4 regions of the Escherichia marmotae genome follow, and region 1 is predicted to be linked to each of the others. Evidence: predicted binding sites of a transcription regulator. Region 1 holds the regulator's gene; each other region holds the start of a gene.

Region 1 (5,337 bases):
ACGATCTTTACGACGGCACCGCCTGGCTACAGGCGTTGACCTTTGGCTACCGGGCGGCTGACGTAGTGGATTTGCGCCTGGAAGGCACCTGGGTGAAAGCTGACGGTCAGCAGGGGTACTTCTTACAGCGTATGACCCCAACCTACGCTTCCTCTAACGGCCGCCTGGATATCTGGTGGGATAACCGTTCTGATTTTAACGCCAACGGCGAAAAAGCGGTCTTCTTCGGCGCGATGTATGATCTGAAAAACTGGAATCTTCCAGGTTTCGCCATCGGCGCTTCTTACGTTTACGCCTGGGATGCCAAACCCGCTACCTGGCAGAGCAACCCGGATGCGTTCTACGACAAGAACCGGACTATTGAAGAGTCTGCATACAGCCTGGATGCGGTCTACACCCTTCAGGATGGTCGCGCCAAAGGTACGATGTTCAAGCTGCACTTCACCGAATACGATAACCACTCCGATATCCCGAGCTGGGGCGGCGGTTACGGCAACATCTTCCAGGATGAGCGTGACGTGAAGTTTATGGTTATCGCGCCATTCACTATCTTCTGATGTCCGACGCGGCAGGTTTTTCGCCTGCCGCACGTTTGAGGAATTTGCTATGAAGAAACTGATTCTCATCGCCATGATGGCATCGGGGTTGGTGGCCTGTGCGCAATCAACCGCGCCACAGGAAGATAGTCGTCTGAAAGAGGCGTACAGCGCCTGTATTAATACCGCACAAGGCTCGCCGGAAAAAATTGAAGCCTGCCAGAGCGTGTTAAACGTGCTGAAGAAAGAGAAACAACATCAGCAGTTTGCCGAGCAGGAAAGTGTGCGCGTGCTGGATTATCAGCAGTGTATTCAGGCAACGCAAACCGGTAATGATCAGGCGGTGAAAGCCGATTGTGATAAGGTCTGGCAGGAAATTCGCAGTAATAACGCTACGCAGTAAAAAACAAAAAGCGAGAGCTGTAACTCTCGCTTTTCTTATTTCTCTTTATAAAAAAGCCAACCCGCAGGTTGGCTTTTTCTCGTTCAGGCTGACTTAATTGCCTTCGTGCGCGTGCTCATCTTCGCGGCAATCGCCTTCGGCGCAGTGACCGTAAAGATAGAGACTATGGTTAGTCAGGCGAATGCCGTGTTTTGCGGCAATTTCACGCTGACGCGCTTCGATAGATTCATCACTAAATTCGATAACCTTGCCGCAATCGAGGCAGATCAGGTGATCGTGGTGATGTTGCTGGGTCAGTTCAAATACGGATTTACCGCCTTCAAAATTGTGGCGGGTGACGATACCGGCGTCGTCAAACTGGTTCAGTACGCGATATACGGTAGCCAGACCAATTTCTTCACCCATATCGATCAGACGTTTGTACAAATCTTCCGCACTGACGTGATGGTTGTCCGGCTCCTGAAGAACTTCCAGGATTTTTAAGCGTGGAAGCGTTACTTTCAGGCCAGCTTTCTTTAGGGCGGTATTGTTATCAGTCATGCGGAATCTGTCCTGTTACTAAGCGATTCACTTCATTAAAAGAAGTGACAGAATTTGCTCTTGAGATAATGCGTATCATTATAGAATTGCCATGCCTAAATGAAAACTACAAGTCCCTGGCAAATATTGTTAATAAAAACGTGGCTTAGCTTACATTTACATCGGTAAGGCCACTTCAACACTGGAACATTGTACAGGTACAACGGCAAAAGTTACAAATTTGTAGCAATTATTTTGATTGGCATTATCTATTAATACGGCGTAGACATGAGTCTACGCCGCATCACATCAGGCGTTGATAATTTCGTCGAGATGCAGCTCTTCAGAAATTTGTTTCACCCATTTTTCCACGCGTTCGGCGGTCAGTTCCGGCTGACGGTCTTCGTCGATAGCCAGACCGACAAAGTGGTTGTCATCCGCCAGACCTTTTGAGGCTTCGAAATGGTAGCCCGCAGTTGGCCAGTGACCAACGATGGTAGCACCACGCGGTTCGATGATGTCACGGATAGTGCCTAACGCGTCGCAGAAATATTCTGCGTAATCTTCCTGGTCGCCACAGCCAAACAGTGCAACCAGTTTACCATTGAAATCAATCTCTTCGAGAGTCGGGAAGAAGTCGTCCCAGTCACACTGCGCTTCGCCGTAGTACCAGGTTGGGATGCCCAGCAGCAGAATGTCATAAGCTTCCAGATCTTCTTTGCTGCTTTTTGCAATGTCATGGACATCGGCAACGTCTTTACCAAGCTGTTTTTGAATCATTTTTGCGATATTTTCGGTATTACCGGTGTCGCTGCCGAAAAAGATGCCAGTGATAGCCATGAGTGAAATAACCTCTTGAAACTTATTGAAATGGGGGTGGCAAATTGCCCACGGATAAAGGCAATCATAGCAGAACAGGCAGTCTTGCGGAATCAGCAAACTCGCAGGACTGCACACTGTGCTACACAATTTTTTTGTCCAACTTCAAGTTACATGGGCTGTAACCCGAATTATTTGAGTAAAGGATGGGATCAGACGATGCCCTGACTACGCAGCGCCGCGAGTTGTTGCATCAACATCTCTTCGATCAGTTCGCTACGGCTCATATTACGCGACTCTGCCAGCTCGTTCAGCGCCTCGACAGCTTCTGCATTCAGCTTCAGTTCGACACGCTTAAGACCACGTACTTTGTCGCGTTTTAGCTGGTTGCGTTTATTAATACGCAGCTGTTCATCGCGCGAAAGCGGATTGGTTTTCGGTCGTCCCGGTCGACGCTCGTGCGCGAACAGATCTAATGTCGTACGGTCCGTTTGTTCTTTGGCCATGATCTTGGTGACTTCGGGGGAAACAATCAGCCAGGCGTCTGCCCGGATGGATAGCGCGCCATAATACATCAGCGCGATGAGTCACGCCAACGCCCACGCGCGGAAAGCGACGCAGACGCTGGGTTTTTAATCAGTTGCATTAATCATTGAGATAGCGGCGGATGGCGCGCAGCACTGCATCAGGTTTTTCTGCGTGTACCCAGTGACCCGCACCTGCAATCACATGCGCCCGTGCCTGCGGAAATTGCGCCAGTAAATCATCACGATATTGTTCAGTAACATACGGCGAATTACCACCGGGGATAAATAGGGCGGGGTGATCCCACGCCGGGATTTTCTCCCAACCCACAATATGCGGATACTGATCCCACAACACCGGCACGTTAAAACGCCATTCGCCGTCAACGTAGGATTTCAACAGAAACTGAATCACCCCTTCTTCATTCAGATGCTGACGCATCACCGTCGCCGCCTGTTGACGTGTTTGTGCGTCAGATTCGCTGACCGCGTTGATGGCCGCGAAAATCTCATCATGACGGCGCACGTGATAATCGACGGGCGCAATATCGATTGCCACCAGTTTATCGATGCGATCAGGGGCCAGCGCGATGAGCGCCATTACTGCTTTGCCGCCCATTGAGTGGCCAATAAATGTCGCCTTATCGATCTGCTGAGCATCCAGCGTATCCAGCAGATCCTGCGCCATCGCCGGATAATTCATCACAGGATCGCGCGGTGAAAGTCCGTGGTTACGCATATCCACCTGGATGATATCGTGGTCGCTCACCAGGTCACGTGCCAGCACGCCGAGGTTGTCGAGACTACCAAACAGACCATGAACAAGGACGATGGGAGAATTATTGTGCTGATTTTGTGTAGATTGCGCGCGGATATTCAATTTCATGGCAAAGTTCTTTTTTTCGCGAAGTCGGGTTAGGGTATTATGTTGACCATTGTGCCACAGGGCTGCAACAAATAAGGTTTAATCCGAGTTTTTCTGCAAGCTAGGCTTGACGCTATCCGCTGCCGGGATTTATTCATATACTCCTGGCGACTTGTATTCAGCTAAGACACCGCACTGGATTAAGATGAAAACGATTGAAGTTGATGATGAACTCTACAGCTATATTGCCAGCCACACTAAGCATATCGGCGAGAGCGCATCCGACATTTTACGGCGTATGTTGAAGTTTTCCGCCGCATCACAGCCTGCTGCTCCGGTGACGAAAGAGGTTCGCATTGCGTCGCCTGCTATCGTCGAAGCGAAGCCGATCAAAACGATTAAAGACAAAGTACGCGCAATGCGTGAACTTCTGCTTTCCGATGAATACGCAGAGCAGAAGCGTGCGGTCAACCGCTTTATGCTGCTGTTGTCTACACTATATTCTCTTGACGCCCAGGCGTTTGCCGAAGCAACGGAATCGTTGCACGGTCGCACGCGCGTTTACTTTGCGGCAGATGAACAGACGCTGCTGAAAAATGGTAATCAGACCAAGCCGAAACACGTGCCAGGCACGCCGTATTGGGTGATCACCAACACTAACACTGGCCGTAAATGCAGCATGATTGAACACATCATGCAGTCGATGCAATTCCCGGCGGAATTGATTGAGAAGGTTTGCGGGACAATTTAAAACAACGTTGCAGATAAAGGACAAAGCAATGGCAATCCACAATCGTGCAGGCCAGCCTGCACAACAGAGTGATTTGATTAATGTCGCCCAACTGACGGCACAATATTATGTACTGAAACCAGAAGCAGGGAATGCGGAGCACGCGGTGAAATTCGGTACTTCCGGTCACCGTGGCAGTGCAGCGCGCCACAGCTTTAACGAGCCGCACATTCTGGCGATCGCTCAAGCGATTGCCGAAGAACGTGCGAAAAACGGCATCACTGGCCCTTGCTATGTGGGTAAAGATACTCACGCCTTGTCCGAACCTGCATTCATTTCCGTGCTGGAAGTGCTGGCAGCAAACGGGGTTGATGTCATTGTGCAGGAAAATAATGGCTTCACTCCGACACCTGCCGTTTCCAATGCCATTCTGGTTCACAACAAAAAAGGTGGCCCGCTGGCAGATGGTATCGTGATTACGCCGTCCCATAACCCGCCGGAAGATGGTGGTATCAAATACAATCCGCCAAATGGTGGCCCGGCTGATACCAACGTCACCAAAGTGGTGGAAGACAGGGCCAACGCACTGCTGGCCGATGGCCTGAAAGATGTGAAGCGTATCTCCCTTGAGGAAGCGATGGCATCCGGTCATGTGAAAGAACAAGATCTGGTGCAACCGTTCGTGGAAGGCCTGGCCGATATCGTCGATATGGCGGCGATTCAGAAGGCTGGCCTGACGCTGGGTGTCGATCCGTTGGGTGGTTCCGGTATCGAATACTGGAAGCGCATTGGCGAGTATTACAATCTCAACCTGACCATCGTTAACGATCAGGTCGATCAGACTTTCCGCTTTATGCACCTCGACAAAGACGGCGCGATCCGTATGGACTGCTCCTCTGAGTGTGCGATGGCGGGTCTGCTGGCACTGCGTGATAAGTTCG
Region 2 (5,337 bases), 1.1 Mb from region 1:
TTGGCGCGAAGCTGGAAAATGTCAGTGTGGGTTGCTGCGGCATGGCGGGGACTTACGGACATGAAGCGAAAAATCATAAAAATTCGCTCGGGATCTATGAGTTATCCTGGCATCAGGCGATGCAGCGACTGCCGCGTAATCGCTGCCTGGCAACCGGATATTCCTGCCGAAGCCAGGTAAAACGGGTTGAAGGCACGGGGGTACGCCATCCTGTGCAGGCATTACTGGAGATTATTAAATGATATGGAAACGTAAAATCACCCTTGAGGCGCTGAATGTCATGGGTGAAGGAAACATGGTGGGGTTACTGGATATTCGCTTTGAACATATTGGTGATGACACGCTGGAAGCGACAATGCCAGTAGATCAGCGGACGAAGCAGCCTTTTGGGTTGCTGCATGGCGGGGCGTCTGTGGTTCTGGCTGAGAGTATCGGTTCCGTTGCCGGTTATTTATGTACCGAAGGCGAGCAAAAAGTCGTTGGTCTGGAAATCAATGCCAACCATGTCCGGTCGGCGCGAGAAGGGCGGGTTCGCGGCGTTTGCAAACCGCTGCATCTCGGTTCAAGGCACCAGGTCTGGCAGATTGAAATCTTCGATGAGAAAGAGCGTTTGTGCTGTTCGTCACGATTGACGACCGCCATTTTGTGACGTTGTCACCAGAAAAATGTGACGCATATTGTTTTTGGTTATTATCTGCGCAGTAAACGGTGGTATACTGTGCAGGTCTTGTCTACAAACGAGGATGCTATGTCTACTCAACTTGATCCCACCCAACTGGCTATGGAATTTTTACGCCGTGACCAGAGCAATCTTTCTCCTGCCCAATATCTCAAACGACTGAAACAATTAGAACTTGAATTCGCTGACCTGCTCACACTCTCTTCTGCTGAATTAAAAGAAGAAATCTACTTCGCCTGGCGTCTGGGCGTGCATTGATTGTGGTGTAATGCCGAAAGCTCGCCAAATCGACCTGGATTAACCTCCGTCCAGGCTCGACGGCTTCCTTAATGCTGCTTATTTTACCCGCTTGATCTCGCTTAAAAAGAATACAAATCGCAGTTTGTGTTAAAACGGCGGCCTGGTCTTATGAGATTATTCTTATCGCCCCTTCAAGAGCTAAGCCACTGTGAGTGCCGGAGATAAGCGCCGGATGGGGTAGAAACCCTTAAGTCTGTGTCGAACAGACTTAAGGGTTTTCTTATTTCTGAACTCGCTACTTTTTTACCTATCCCTTAAATAGGCATTTTCGATACAACTTTTCCTTTTCCATCACCGCCTTAACTCTATTTCTATAATAATCATTATCTAACAATGAGATACCTAATTCTTAGCGTACCTGTTAACCCACAAATCAGGGTCTATGCTTATTAAATGCAGGCAAAAAGCATGTTTTACGGGAAAGCCCCTGCGTTTGCTGGGTTGAACTGATAATCATTATCACTAACATGCTGTTATCCGCGGTAAGCGATTTAAGTGAGGTAAATCGATGGACATGCATTCAGGAACGTTTAATCCAGAGGATTTCGCCTGGCAAGGCTTAACGCTAACACCGGCAGCGGCAGCACACATCCGTGAGTTGGTGGCGAAGCAGTCGGGCATGGTCGGCGTGCGATTAGGTGTTAAACAAACGGGCTGTGCGGGCTTTGGCTATGTACTCGACAGCGTCAGCGAGCCGGACAAAGACGATCTGCTGTTTGAACACGACGGCGCGAAGTTGTTCGTCCCGCTGCAAGCGATGCCGTTTATTGATGGCACGGAAGTCGATTTCGTTCACGAAGGACTTAATCAGATATTCAAATTTCACAACCCGAAAGCCCAGAATGAATGTGGCTGTGGCGAAAGCTTTGGGGTATAGGCGGTACTATGTCTCGTAATACTGAAGCAACTGACGATGTCAAAACCTGGACCGGCGGCCCACTGAATTATAAAGAAGGATTCTTCACCCAGTTAGCCACTGATGAGCTGGCTAAGGGCATAAACGAAGAAGTGGTGCGCGCAATTTCGGCTAAGCGTAATGAGCCAGAATGGATGCTGGAATTTCGGCTCAATGCCTACCGCGCATGGCTGGAGATGGAAGAACCGCACTGGCTGAAAGGCCACTATGACAAGCTGAATTATCAGGATTACAGCTATTACTCGGCACCATCGTGCGGTAACTGTGATGATACTTGTGCGTCGGAACCTGGTGCCGTGCAACAAACGGGTGCGAACGCTTTTTTAAGTAAAGAGGTGGAAGCGGCATTTGAGCAGTTGGGCGTACCGGTGCGTGAAGGCAAAGAGGTGGCGGTGGATGCCATTTTCGATTCTGTTTCGGTTGCCACCACCTACCGTGAAAAACTGGCAGAGCAAGGGATCATCTTCTGCTCCTTTGGCGAAGCGATTCATGAACACCCGGAACTGGTGAGGAAATATCTCGGCACTGTGGTGCCAGGTAATGACAATTTCTTTGCCGCACTCAATGCGGCAGTAGCTTCCGACGGTACGTTTATTTATGTACCTAAAGGTGTGCGCTGCCCAATGGAACTTTCGACCTATTTCCGTATTAACGCAGAAAAAACCGGGCAGTTTGAGCGCACTATTCTGATAGCCGACGAAGACAGTTATGTCAGCTACATCGAAGGCTGCTCCGCACCAGTGCGAGATAGCTATCAGCTACACGCGGCGGTGGTGGAAGTCATCATCCATAAAAACGCCGAGGTGAAATATTCCACGGTGCAAAACTGGTTCCCAGGCGATAACAATACTGGCGGTATTCTCAACTTCGTCACCAAGCGCGCCTTGTGTGAAGGAGAAAACAGTAAAATGTCGTGGACGCAATCGGAAACCGGTTCAGCGATTACCTGGAAATACCCAAGCTGCATTCTGCGCGGCGATAACTCAATCGGTGAGTTCTACTCGGTGGCGCTGACCAGTGGCCATCAGCAGGCTGATACCGGCACCAAGATGATCCACATCGGTAAGAACACCAAATCGACCATTATCTCGAAAGGGATCTCCGCAGGGCACAGCCAGAACAGTTATCGCGGCCTGGTGAAAATCATGCCAACGGCAACCAATGCGCGCAATTTCACTCAGTGCGACTCAATGCTGATTGGCGCTAACTGCGGGGCGCATACTTTCCCGTATGTCGAGTGTCGCAATAACAGCGCGCAACTGGAGCACGAGGCGACTACGTCGCGCATTGGCGAAGATCAGTTGTTTTATTGCCTGCAACGCGGGATCAGTGAAGAGGACGCCATCTCGATGATTGTTAACGGTTTCTGCAAAGATGTGTTCTCTGAACTGCCGCTGGAATTTGCCGTTGAAGCACAAAAACTCCTCGCCATCAGTCTTGAACATAGCGTCGGATAAGGAATAAATATGTTAAGTATTAAAGATTTACACGTCAGCGTGGAAGATAAAGCTATCCTGCGCGGATTAAGCCTCGACGTTCGTCCAGGTGAAGTTCACGCCATTATGGGGCCAAACGGTTCGGGGAAAAGTACCTTATCGGCAACGCTTGCCGGGCGCGAAGATTATGAAGTGACGGGGGGGACGGTTGAGTTTAAAGGCAAAGATTTGCTTGAGTTGTCGCCGGAAGATCGTGCAGGTGAAGGTATCTTTATGGCCTTCCAGTATCCGGTGGAAATCCCTGGCGTCAGTAACCAGTTTTTCCTGCAAACGGCGCTCAATGCGGTGCGCAGCTATCGCGGCCAGGAAACACTCGACCGCTTCGATTTTCAGGATTTGATGGAAGAGAAAATCGCCCTGCTGAAAATGCCGGAAGATTTATTAACCCGTTCGGTTAACGTTGGGTTTTCCGGGGGCGAGAAAAAGCGCAACGATATTTTGCAAATGGCCGTGCTGGAGCCGGAACTGTGTATTCTTGATGAGTCGGACTCCGGGCTGGATATTGACGCATTAAAAGTGGTTGCTGATGGTGTGAACTCGCTGCGTGATGGCAAACGCTCGTTCATCATCGTTACGCATTACCAGCGCATTCTTGATTACATCAAACCTGATTATGTCCATGTTTTGTATCAGGGGCGAATTGTGAAATCCGGTGATTTCACGTTGGTCAAACAACTGGAGGAGCAGGGTTATGGCTGGCTTAGCGAACAGCAGTAACATGCTGCAACAGTGGCATCACTTGTTTGAGGTCGGAAGGGCGAAACGCTCCCCGCAAGCACAGCAGCATTTACAACAACTGCTGCGTACCGGACTGCCGACACGTAAACATGAGCACTGGAAATATACGCCACTGGAAGGGCTGACCAATAGCCAGTTTGTCAGCATTGCGGGTGAGATATCCCCGCAACAGCGAGATGCTTTAGCACTCACTTTAGACGCCGTGCGGCTGGTGTTTGTCGATGGACGCTACGTGCCATCACTTAGCGATACGACCGAAGGCAGCGGCTATGAGGTGAGTATTAACGACGAACGTCAGGGACTGCCTGATGCCATACAGCCGGAAGTGTTTCTGCATCTGACGGAAAGCCTGGCACAAAGCGTGACACATATTGCCGTGAAGCGCGGTCAACGGCCCGCGAAGCCATTGCTGTTAATGCATATTACCCAGGGCGTGGCAGGTGAAGAAGTGAACACCGCCCACTATCGGCATCATCTGGATCTGGCGGAAGGTGCCGAAGCCACGGTGATTGAACATTTTGTCAGCCTGAATGACGCTCGTCATTTTACCGGAGCGCGGTTCACTATCAACGTTGCCGCGAACGCCCACTTGCAGCATATCAAGCTCGCGTTTGAAAATCCTGTAAGCCACCACTTTGCACATAACGATTTGCTGCTGGCGGGCGATGCCTCCGTATTTAGCCACAGCTTCCTGCTTGGTGGTGCTGTTTTACGCCATAACACCAGTACGCAACTCAATGGCGAAAACAGCACGTTACGTATTAATAGCCTGGCGATGCCGGTGAAAAACGAGGTATGTGATACCCGCACCTGGCTTGAACATAATAAAGGGTTTTGTAACAGCCGTCAGGTGCACAAAACCATCGTCAGCGACAAAGGGCGCGCGGTATTTAATGGTTTGATTAACGTCGCGCAGCACGCCATTAAAACTGACGGCCAGATGACCAACAATAATCTGTTGATGGGCAAGCTGGCGGAAGTGGATACCAAACCGCAACTGGAAATCTATGCTGATGATGTGAAATGTAGCCACGGCGCAACGGTCGGGCGCATCAATGACGAACAGATGTTCTATCTGCGTTCGCGCGGGATCAATCAGCAGGATGCCCTGCAGATGATTATCTACGCCTTTGCTGCTGAACTGACAGAAGCATTGCGTGATGAGGGGCTTAAACAGCAGGTGCTGGCCCGTATCGGTCAACGGCTGC
Region 3 (5,337 bases), 1.7 Mb from region 1:
ATAAGCAACAGGTAGACCCACGCGCTGACCGTGTTGGTCGAGTAGTACATAGTCCACGCCCCATGTATCAATACCGATGCTATCGATACGAATCCCTTCCTCACAAACCTTGTTTAGCCCAAGGCGAATGGCGCTCTCCAGGCTATCCACATCCCAGGTGACATAGCCGTTCCGGTTATGCAGTCCATTGTTAAATCGATGGATTTCACGCAGCGTCAGGCTGCGACATTCACGGGAGTAACGCGCCAGCATCACGCGCCCACTGGATGCGCCGAGATCGACGGCGACACAATTGCGAAAGGTCATAATGTGATCCTGCTGAATTTCATTACGACCAGTCTAAAAAGCGCCCGAGTTCGCTACCTTCTTGTTACTGACAGGAAAATACACCACTGGCAACCAGGGAAAGATGAACGTGATAGCGTTCACAATTTTCTGAATTGTGGTGGTGTGATGTTTGCCGCATTTCCTGAAAATTCACGCTGTATCTTGAAAAATCGACATTTTTTACGAGTTTTGCCGTCAAAAATTTAAGGTAAGAACCAAACCGCTTGATTACTATTCCGCCATGTTGATGACATCAGGAGGCCAGTATGACCGTATTACAAAGTGTGGATTTTTTTCCGTCTGGTCACGCGTCCGTGGCGATAGAACCCCGGCTTCCGCAAGCTGATTTCCCTGAGCATCACCATGATTTTCATGAGATTGTGATTGTTGAACATGGCACGGGTATCCACGTTTTCAATGGGCAGCCTTATACCATCTCCGGTGGCACAATCTGCTTCGTGCGCGATCATGATCGGCATTTATACGAACATACGGACAATCTGTGTTTGACCAATGTGCTGTATCGCTCACCGGATCGATTTCAGTTTCTCGCCGGGCTGCATCAGCTTCTTCCGCAAGAGCTGGACGGGCAATATCCGTCTCACTGGCGCGTGAGCCAAAGCGTATTGCAGCAGGTGCGGCAACTGGTTTCGCAACTGGAACAGCATGAAAGGGCGAGTGATTTACCCTCGAAAGCCAGTCGCGAGATTTTGTTTATGCAATTACTGCTCTTGCTGCGTAAAAACAGTTTGCAGGAGAGTATGGAAAGTCGTGAATCACGTCTGAACTTGCTCCTGGCCTGGCTGGAGGAGCATTTTGCCGACGAGGTGAATTGGGAAACGGTGGCGGATAAGTTTTCTCTGTCACTACGCACTTTGCATCGTCAGCTAAAACAGCAAACCGGTTTGACTCCCCAGCGTTACCTTAACCGTTTACGGTTGGTGAAGGCGCGTCATCTGTTACGTCATAGCGAGGCCAGCGTGACCGAAATCGCATATCGCTGCGGGTTCAGCGACAGTAACCACTTTTCGACGCTGTTTCGCCGTGAGTTTAACTGGTCACCGCGTGATATTCGCCAGGGGCGGGATGGTTTTCTGCAATAACGCGAATCTTCTCAACGTATTTCCACGCCAGATTATGAATAATCAAATGCGTTTTCTGGCTGAGGTGGCACGGTGGTTCATCAGTTAATCCTTCGCAAAAAAGATTTTTTTGCCAGCGAACAGCAGGCGGTCGCTGTTGCTGATCGTTATCCGCAGGATGTCTTTGCCGAACATACACATGATTTTTGTGAACTGGTGATCGTCTGGCGCGGTAATGGTCTGCATGTGCTCAACGATCGCCCTTATCGCATTACCCGTGGCGATCTCTTTTATATTCACGCTGATGATAAACACTCCTACGCTTCTGTTAACGATCTGGTGTTGCAGAACATTATTTATTGCCCGGAGCGACTGACGCTTAGTCTTGACTGGCAGGGGGCTATTCCGGGATTTAACGCCAGCGCAGGACAATCACACTGGCGTTTAGGTAGCGTAGGCATGGCACAGGCGCGGCAGGTTATCGGTCAGCTTGAGCACGAAAGCAGTCAGCATGCACCGTTCGCCAACGAGATGGCGGAGTTACTGTTTGGGCAGTTGGTGATGCTTTTGAAGCGTCATCGTTACACCAGTGATTCGTTGCCGCCAACATCCAGCGAAACGTTGCTGGATAAGCTGATTACCCGGCTGGTGGCCAGCCTGAAAAGTCCCTTTGCGCTGGATAAATTTTGTGATGAGGCATCGTGCAGTGAACGCGTCCTGCGTCAGCAATTTCGCCAGCAGACCGGCATGACCATCAATCAATATCTGCGGCAGGTCAGAGTGTGCCATGCGCAATATCTTCTCCAGCATAGCCGCCTGTTAATCAGTGATATCTCGACAGAATGTGGCTTTGAAGACAGCAACTACTTTTCGGTGGTGTTTACCCGGGAAACCGGGATGACGCCCAGCCAGTGGCGTCATCTCTGTTCCCAGAAAGATTAATTCGCCATGCCCATACCAACGATGTTGGCGGCGACAATAATCACCACACAGCCGAGGCTCAACACCGTTACCGGACGGCGACCCGCATTGTTCCACTCTTTCAGAACCAGACCGACGATACCGCCGCACAGAACGTAGAAACTCATATGCAGCATCCAACTGATGTAGTCATATTGCGCCGGAATGCGGGCGTGACCCCAGGCATAGAAAAAGAATTGCAGATACCACATCAAACCGCCCAGCGCCGAGAGCAATATGTTGTGAATGATCAGCGGTTTTGCCAGCGAGAAGTCGGCTTTTAGCGACAAATCTTTCACTTTTGCCAGACGAATAAAACAGAAACCGAGGTTAATAATCGCGCCGCCGCCCATGATGACAACATAGCTTGGCAGAGCGACATACAATGGATCAACACCCAACGCGGCAGCCGCTTCATGCATTGGTTTTGCGGCGTTCATCGCAAAGGACATCCCTGCAGAGAAAATGCCGCACATCACCGCCAGTACCAGCCCTTTTTTCAGGTTGAACTCTTCGGCTTTAATGCCCATTTTGCGCTCTTTCAATTGCCCGGCGCGGGTCACAATTCCCACGCCAATCAGCGCTACCAGCACGCCGAGCAACGTCATTCGCCCACCGTCGGTATTAATTAACACATCGAAATTGCCGTTGATAATTGGCGTCATCAGTGTACCGACGATCAACGTAATGCCAATGGCGATACCTATCCCCATCGACATGCCGAGATAACGCATGGTCAGGCCGTAGTTGATATTACCAATCCCCCACATTGCGCCAAACAAAAATACCGGCAGCAAGGTAGAGAGGCTGAACGAGCTATAATATGCCCAGAAATCAGGTAGTAGCATGGCGCTGATAGCCCACGGCAGAATAATCCACGAGACAATTCCACCGACTGACCACATGGTTTCCCATGACCATTTTTTTACTTTTTTGAACGGAGCGTAAAAACAGGCTGCACTGGCCGCGCCGATCAAATGCCAAAAAATCCCCATCGTAATCGCGTTACTCATTTTCTTATCCTCATCATTTTTCGTCGCGTCACATCTCCGACGAGATGAGTGTAAAAATCGTGCTGTCGATTAACCTTTCGCCTGTTGCCGCCGTTGCCGATTTACTGGCAATCACGGCATTAAGTGGGTGATTTGGCTCACATCTCTGGCATTTTCCTGCAAAACCATATCCTTACGAAAAGTACGGCATTGATAATCATTTTCAATATCATTTAATTAACTATAATGAACCAACTGCTTACGCGGCATTAACAATCGGCCGCCCGACAATACTGGAGATGAATATGAGCTACACCCTGCCATCCCTGCCGTATGCTTACGATGCCCTGGAACCGCACTTCGATAAGCAGACCATGGAAATCCACCACACCAAACACCATCAGGCCTACGTCAACAACGCTAACGCGGCGCTGGAAAGCCTGCCAGAATTTGCCAACCTGCCGGTTGAAGAGCTGATCACTAAGCTGGATCAACTGCCAGCAGACAAGAAAACCGTTTTGCGCAACAACGCAGGCGGCCATGCTAACCACAGCCTGTTCTGGAAAGGCCTGAAAAAAGGCACCACCCTGCAGGGCGATCTGAAAGCGGCTATCGAACGTGATTTCGGTTCCGTTGATAACTTCAAAGCAGAATTTGAGAAAGCGGCAGCTTCCCGCTTTGGTTCCGGCTGGGCATGGCTGGTGCTGAAAGGCGATAAACTGGCGGTGGTTTCTACTGCTAACCAGGACTCCCCGCTGATGGGCGAAGCTATCTCTGGCGCTTCCGGCTTCCCTGTTCTGGGTCTGGATGTGTGGGAACACGCTTACTACCTGAAATTCCAGAACCGCCGTCCGGACTACATTAAAGAGTTCTGGAACGTGGTGAACTGGGACGAAGCAGCGGCACGTTTCGCCGCGAAAAAATAATCGCATATTGCCTGCTGCAATGAGGCGTTAACGCCATTTGCCAGCATAAAAAACAAACCATCGCAGATAGCGGTGGTTTTTTTGTGATCAATTTCAAAATAAAAACAATGATCCTATAAAAATAAAACAACGTTTCAATTGGTGTGGTTTTGATCACTTTTATTGCTCTGTTGAATGTCTATCTTCGTTTCCATCAACACTGATGCACCGTGAAGGACGTATGCATCAGCCTATAAAAATATGCCGATAGGTGATGAAAATGCAGATAAAACGCACGATAGAGAAAATCCCAGGGGGGATGATGCTCATCCCGTTGTTCCTTGGCGCACTGTGTCACACCTTCTCGCCAGGGGCGGGAAAATACTTTGGCTCATTCACTAACGGGATGATTACCGGCACGGTGCCGATTCTGGCGGTGTGGTTTTTCTGCATGGGGGCGTCGATCAAATTAAGCGCGACGGGAACGGTGTTGCGTAAATCCGGCACGTTGGTGGTAACCAAAATTGCTGTTGCATGGGTGGTTGCGGCAATTGCCTCGCGCATTATTCCCGAACATGGCGTTGAAGTCGGATTCTTTGCCGGACTTTCAACGCTGGCGCTGGTGGCGGCAATGGATATGACCAACGGCGGGCTTTACGCTTCGATCATGCAACAGTATGGCACCAAAGAAGAGGCCGGAGCGTTTGTGTTGATGTCGCTGGAGTCCGGGCCGCTCATGACGATGATTATTCTGGGAACCGCCGGAATTGCCTCGTTCGAACCGCATGTTTTTGTCGGTGCGGTATTACCTTTCCTCGTAGGCTTTGCGTTAGGGAACCTTGACCCTGAGTTGCGAGAATTTTTCAGCAAAGCAGTCCAGACGCTGATCCCGTTCTTTGCCTTTGCATTGGGCAATACCATTGATTTAACCGTGATTGCTCAGACTGGTTTGCTGGGGATCTTGCTGGGTGTGGCGGTGATTGTCGTGACCGGTATTCCATTGATTATTGCTGATAAGTTGATTGGTGGTGGCGATGGTACTGCCGGAATTGCGGCTTCCAGTTCTGCCGG
Region 4 (5,337 bases), 1.0 Mb from region 1:
GTTAGATTTTTCCATCGCAGTAGACGCTTTTTCAGAAACGTGCGGTGCACGCAGCACCTTCAGCAGACGTTCTTCACGAATCATGCCAGCATCTCCTCAACTTGCTTAACAGCATCAGCAGTCATTACGACTTTGTCGAAGGCGATCAGGCTAACCGGGTCGATACCAGTTGCATCGCGTACGTCAACCTTGTGCAGGTTGCGCGCAGCCAAGAACAGGTTCTCGTCCAGCTCACCGGTGATGATCAGCACATCTTCCAGAGCCATGTCTTTCAGTTTCTGTGCCAGCAGCTTAGTTTTCGGTGCTTCTACAGAGAACTTCTCGACAACGATCAGACGATCCTGACGTACCAGTTCGGACAGGATGCTTTTCAGCGCGCCGCGGTACATCTTCTTGTTAACTTTTTGACTGTGGTCCTGCGGACGAGCAGCGAAGGTCACGCCACCAGAACGCCAAATCGGGCTCTTGATAGAACCAGAACGCGCACGGCCGGTGCCTTTCTGGCGCCACGGTTTTTTACCGGAACCAGTTACTTCAGCACGAGTCTTCTGAGCACGAGTACCCTGACGAGCACCGGCTGCATAAGCAACAACAACCTGGTGAACCAGCGCTTCGTTGAAATCACGACCGAAGGTAGTTTCGGAAACAGTCAGCGCGCTCTGCGCGTCTTTCAATACTAATTCCATTGCTATCTCCTTACGCCTTCACAGCTGGTTTAACGATCAGGTCGCTACCGGTTGCACCCGGGACTGCACCTTTCACCAGCAGCAGGTTGCGCTCAGCGTCAACGCGTACTACGTCAAGGCTCTGAACGGTTACACGTTCGTTACCCATCTGACCTGCCATTTTCTTGCCTTTGAACACTTTGCCCGGAGTCTGGTTCTGACCGATAGAACCCGGTACGCGGTGAGACAAGGAGTTACCGTGAGTAGCATCCTGGGTACGGAAGTTCCAGCGCTTAACGGTACCTGCGAAACCTTTACCTTTAGAGGTGCCAGTTACGTCAACTTTTTTAACGTCAGCAAACAGTTCAACGCTAATGCTCTGACCTACAGTGAACTCTTCGCCTTCAGCCAGGCGGAATTCCCACAGACCACGGCCAGCTTCTACGCCAGCTTTAGCAAAGTGGCCAGCTTCAGGCTTGGTCACACGGTTAGCTTTTTTAGCACCGGTGGTTACCTGAATAGCACGGTAGCCATCGTTAGCCAGGTCTTTAACCTGAGTAACGCGGTTTGCTTCAACTTCGATTACGGTTACTGGGATAGAAACGCCGTCTTCTGTGAAGATACGGGTCATACCCACTTTTTTACCGACTAAACCAATCATTGTTTCAACCTCTCAATCGCTCAATGACCTGATTAACCCAGGCTGATCTGCACGTCTACACCGGCAGCCAGATCCAGACGCATCAGAGCATCAACGGTTTTCTCGGTTGGCTCAACGATGTCAACCAGACGCAAGTGAGTACGGATTTCGTACTGATCACGCGCGTCTTTGTTGACGTGCGGAGAGATCAGAACAGTGAAGCGCTCTTTGCGTGTCGGCAGCGGGATCGGACCACGGACCTGCGCACCAGTGCGCTTGGCAGTCTCGACGATTTCCGCGGTTGCTTGATCGATCAGACGATGATCAAACGCTTTCAGGCGGATACGGATTCTTTGGTTCTGCATGAGACCAGAGCTCCAATTATTTTATAAACGAAAATGATTACTCCTCAGACCCATTACGATTGATGGGAGAGTGTAACCGTTCTTACGTAGCTCCCCGATTGGGAGCATTGTTAGGTAGCCAAAATCAGCTAACTGAGGTTCAGATTGAACCTGCTGTCAACTACGACAAGCCCGCGCATTATACGTAAATCTGAGCCTGACGCAAGCATCGCGTAGAAATTAATCGTAGTGAGCATATTGCGAACTACATTCCACCAAATATGTAAGGTTGTGAAGAGAGAATTTTTCGCCGGAACCAGGTTAACAAAGTCGGCAATTCTTTGTTGCTGATTATCTGGACTTATTCGAAGGTGATACTCCATTTACAGAGGATGCTTTATGGATGTCACCTTTCCTTTTCTGATTTTATACATTTGTTTATCGTCCCTGCTTTTTTTCTATGATGCAAAACATGGCTTGCTGCCTGACAGGTTTACCTGCCCATTACTCTGGTCCGGGCTTCTTTTTTATCAAATTTGTCACCCTGGCGGTTTAGCCGATGCGTTATGGGGGGCCATTATCGGTTACGGTGCATTCGCCATTATCTACTGGGGTTATCGCATACTGCGCCATAAAGAAGGATTAGGCTATGGCGATGTGAAGTTTCTCGCAGCCCTCGGAGCCTGGCATACATGGGCATTTCTGCCACGGCTGGTTTTTCTTGCTGCGTCATTCGCCTGCGGAGCTGTTGTTATTGGTGTGCTCATGAGGGGAAAAGCATCATTAAAAAACCCGCTGCCTTTCGGACCATTTCTGGCGGCTGCGGGTTTCGTTGTAGGCTGGGATAGTCTGCTGACGGGCAGTTAATCATTAACTTTAATTTGTGATTGCAGGTAATTCTGTAGGCCTATTTTATCAATGAGATCAAGTTCAGTTTCTAGCCAGTCAATATGGCCTTCTTCATCAGCAAGAATTTCGATCATCATATCGCGGCTGACATAGTCACGGACATTGTCGGCGTAGGCGATGGCCTCACGAAGATCCTTTGCCCCTTCCAACTCTAAACGCAGGTCGGACTGCAGCATCTCTTCGACATCTTCACCTATTCCCAGCTTACCCAGATCCTGTAAATTGGGGATTCCTTCTAAGAATAAAATACGCTCGATATATTTATCAGCGTGTTTCATCTCATCGATGGATTCATGGTATTCGACGTTATTAAGGCGCATCAGGCCCCAGTTTTTAAACATCCGGGCATGAAGAAAATACTGATTGATTGCGACAAGCTCATTTCCCAATAGTTTATTGAGATAATTTATGATTTTAACATCACCTTTCATTTTATAGTCCCTCCGCTTCCACTATTAGAGCGTAGATGGGGCTAGCGGGATGTCAAAAAATAAGCGCGGGCTTCAGGCAATCTCTTTAAATTCGGGCATCTGCATCAACTCATCCTGCATCACTTCGCGTGCGGCGCGAATGCACTTACCACATTGATTTCCCACAGGAATAAACTTACGTAATTGTTGAAAAGACTGAGGATGAAATTGACGTACCGCCTGACGAATTTTTTTGTCACTTACACCATTACACAAACAAACGTACATGATTACTCCCGTTCAAATTCTGCGCAAAGTGTAAATGAGAATAGTTATGATTACAATAGCACAATTTTATTTGCACCACGGTACAGCGAGCAAGAATTACGACTAAATATTTCCAGAATAAATTACGGGCAGCAAAAAGGGCGCCGAAGCGCCCTTTTCAATTCAAAACTAATTAACGAGTAATTAGCTCAGAACTTTAGCTACAACGCCCGCGCCAACGGTACGGCCGCCTTCACGGATTGCGAAACGCAGACCGTCGTCCATCGCGATCGGGTGGATCAGGGTAACAACCATTTTGATGTTGTCGCCCGGCATTACCATCTCTACGCCTTCCGGCAGTTCGATAGTACCAGTCACGTCAGTAGTACGGAAGTAGAACTGCGGACGGTAGCCTTTGAAGAACGGAGTATGACGGCCGCCTTCATCTTTGGACAGAATGTACACTTCAGATTCGAACTTGGTGTGCGGCTTGATGGTGCCCGGCTTAGCCAGTACCTGACCACGTTCGATTTCTTCACGTTTGATACCACGCAGCAGAACACCTACGTTCTCACCAGCACGGCCTTCGTCCAGCAGTTTGCGGAACATTTCAACGCCAGTACAGGTAGACTTCTGAGTCTCTTTGATACCAACGATTTCAACTTCTTCGCCAACTTTGATGATACCGCGTTCCACACGACCGGTAACAACAGTACCACGACCGGAGATGGAGAATACGTCTTCGATCGGCAGCAGGAACGGCTTGTCAATCGCACGCTCTGGTTCCGGAATGTAAGAATCCAGGAAGCCAGCCAGTTCCAGGATTTTCGCTTCCCACTCTGCATCGCCTTCCAGCGCTTTCAGTGCAGAACCACGAACGATCGGAGTGTCGTCGCCCGGGAAGTCGTACTGAGACAGAAGTTCACGAACTTCCATTTCAACCAGTTCCAGCAGCTCTTCGTCATCAACCATGTCGCATTTGTTCAGGAACACGATGATGTACGGAACGCCTACCTGACGACCCAGCAGGATGTGCTCACGGGTCTGCGGCATCGGGCCGTCAGTCGCAGCAACAACCAGGATCGCGCCGTCCATCTGAGCAGCACCAGTGATCATGTTTTTAACATAGTCGGCGTGCCCCGGGCAGTCTACGTGTGCGTAGTGACGGGTCGGGGTGTCGTATTCAACGTGAGAAGTGTTGATGGTGATACCACGAGCTTTTTCTTCCGGCGCGTTATCGATCTGGTCGAATGCACGAGCAGCACCGCCGTAGGTTTTAGCCAGTACGGTGGTGATTGCAGCGGTCAGAGTAGTTTTACCGTGGTCAACGTGGCCGATAGTACCAACGTTAACGTGCGGTTTTGTACGTTCAAATTTTTCTTTAGACACGGCTATATTCCTTACTATAGTGCTCTCCCCTTCAGGAGAGAGCACGGGACTTTGGTATTAACCCTGAGGCTTATTTACCACGGGCTTCAATTACGGCCTGAGCAACGTTACTCGGCGCTTCATCATACTTCAGGAATTCCATAGTGTATGATGCGCGACCTTTAGTCAGAGAGCGCAGCTGAGTTGCATATCCGAACATTTCAGACAGCGGTACTTCAGCGTGGATCTTAACGCCAGTAACTTCAGATTCCTGACCTTTGAGCATACCACGACGACGGCTCAAGTCACCGATAACGTCACCGGTGTTCTCTTCAGGAGTTTCTACTTCAACCTTCATGATCGGCTCAAGCAGAACTGGTTTCGCTTTCTTAAAGCCTTCTTTAAAGGCGATAGAAGCAGCCAGTTTAAACGCCAGTTCAGAGGAGTCAACGTCATGGTAAGAACCGAAGTGCAGACGAATACCCATGTCTACTACCGGGTAGCCTGCCAGCGGGCCAGCTTTCAGTTGTTCCTGGATACCTTTATCAACGGCCGGGATGTATTCGCCAGGGATTACACCACCTTTAATGTCGTTGATGAACTCGTAGCCTTTCGGGTTTGAACCCGGCTCCAGCGGGTACATGTCGATAACAACATGACCATACTGACCACGACCACCAGACTGTTTCGCGTGTTTACCTTCAACATCGGTAACTTTCTGGCGGATAGTTTCA

The links. Region 1 encodes Fur, which represses iron uptake genes when iron is present. Its sites were predicted from a motif close to ATAATAATGAGAACNACTATCAA; they were not measured.
Region 2: a site for Fur is predicted at 1,426-1,448, ahead of sufA (Fe-S cluster assembly scaffold SufA). Genes of this name have one in related genera too.
Region 3: a site for Fur is predicted at 3,572-3,594, ahead of sodA (superoxide dismutase [Mn]). Genes of this name have one in related genera too.
Region 4: a site for Fur is predicted at 3,291-3,313, ahead of bfd (bacterioferritin-associated ferredoxin). Genes of this name have one in related genera too.

Annotation. Positions count from the first base shown of each region.
Region 1 covers NZ_CP025979.1:1,774,237-1,779,573, reverse strand. The annotation lists gene chiP (chitoporin ChiP) at 1-557, shown strand, start outside; gene C1192_RS09310 (ChiQ/YbfN family lipoprotein) at 607-939, shown strand; gene fur (ferric iron uptake transcriptional regulator) at 1,033-1,479, opposite strand; gene uof (fur leader peptide) at 1,472-1,558, opposite strand; gene fldA (flavodoxin FldA) at 1,768-2,298, opposite strand; gene ybfE (LexA regulated protein) at 2,490-2,783, opposite strand; gene ybfF (esterase) at 2,923-3,687, opposite strand; gene seqA (replication initiation negative regulator SeqA) at 3,872-4,417, shown strand; gene pgm (phosphoglucomutase (alpha-D-glucose-1,6-bisphosphate-dependent)) at 4,446-5,337, shown strand, end outside.
Region 2 covers NZ_CP025979.1:713,498-718,834, forward strand. The annotation lists gene ydiJ (D-2-hydroxyglutarate dehydrogenase YdiJ) at 1-242, shown strand, start outside; gene menI (1,4-dihydroxy-2-naphthoyl-CoA hydrolase) at 239-649, shown strand; gene C1192_RS03830 (YdiH family protein) at 749-937, shown strand; gene sufA (Fe-S cluster assembly scaffold SufA) at 1,488-1,856, shown strand; gene sufB (Fe-S cluster assembly protein SufB) at 1,865-3,352, shown strand; gene sufC (Fe-S cluster assembly ATPase SufC) at 3,362-4,108, shown strand; gene sufD (Fe-S cluster assembly protein SufD) at 4,083-5,337, shown strand, end outside.
Region 3 covers NZ_CP025979.1:3,435,838-3,441,174, forward strand. The annotation lists gene rhaB (rhamnulokinase) at 1-306, opposite strand, end outside; gene rhaS (HTH-type transcriptional activator RhaS) at 594-1,430, shown strand; gene rhaR (HTH-type transcriptional activator RhaR) at 1,503-2,351, shown strand; gene rhaT (L-rhamnose/proton symporter RhaT) at 2,348-3,382, opposite strand; gene sodA (superoxide dismutase [Mn]) at 3,667-4,287, shown strand; gene kdgT (2-keto-3-deoxygluconate transporter) at 4,547-5,337, shown strand, end outside.
Region 4 covers NZ_CP025979.1:2,790,847-2,796,183, forward strand. The annotation lists gene rplW (50S ribosomal protein L23) at 1-84, opposite strand, end outside; gene rplD (50S ribosomal protein L4) at 81-686, opposite strand; gene rplC (50S ribosomal protein L3) at 697-1,326, opposite strand; gene rpsJ (30S ribosomal protein S10) at 1,359-1,670, opposite strand; gene C1192_RS14525 (prepilin peptidase) at 2,049-2,516, shown strand; gene bfr (bacterioferritin) at 2,513-2,989, opposite strand; gene bfd (bacterioferritin-associated ferredoxin) at 3,062-3,256, opposite strand; gene tuf (elongation factor Tu) at 3,440-4,624, opposite strand; gene fusA (elongation factor G) at 4,695-5,337, opposite strand, start outside.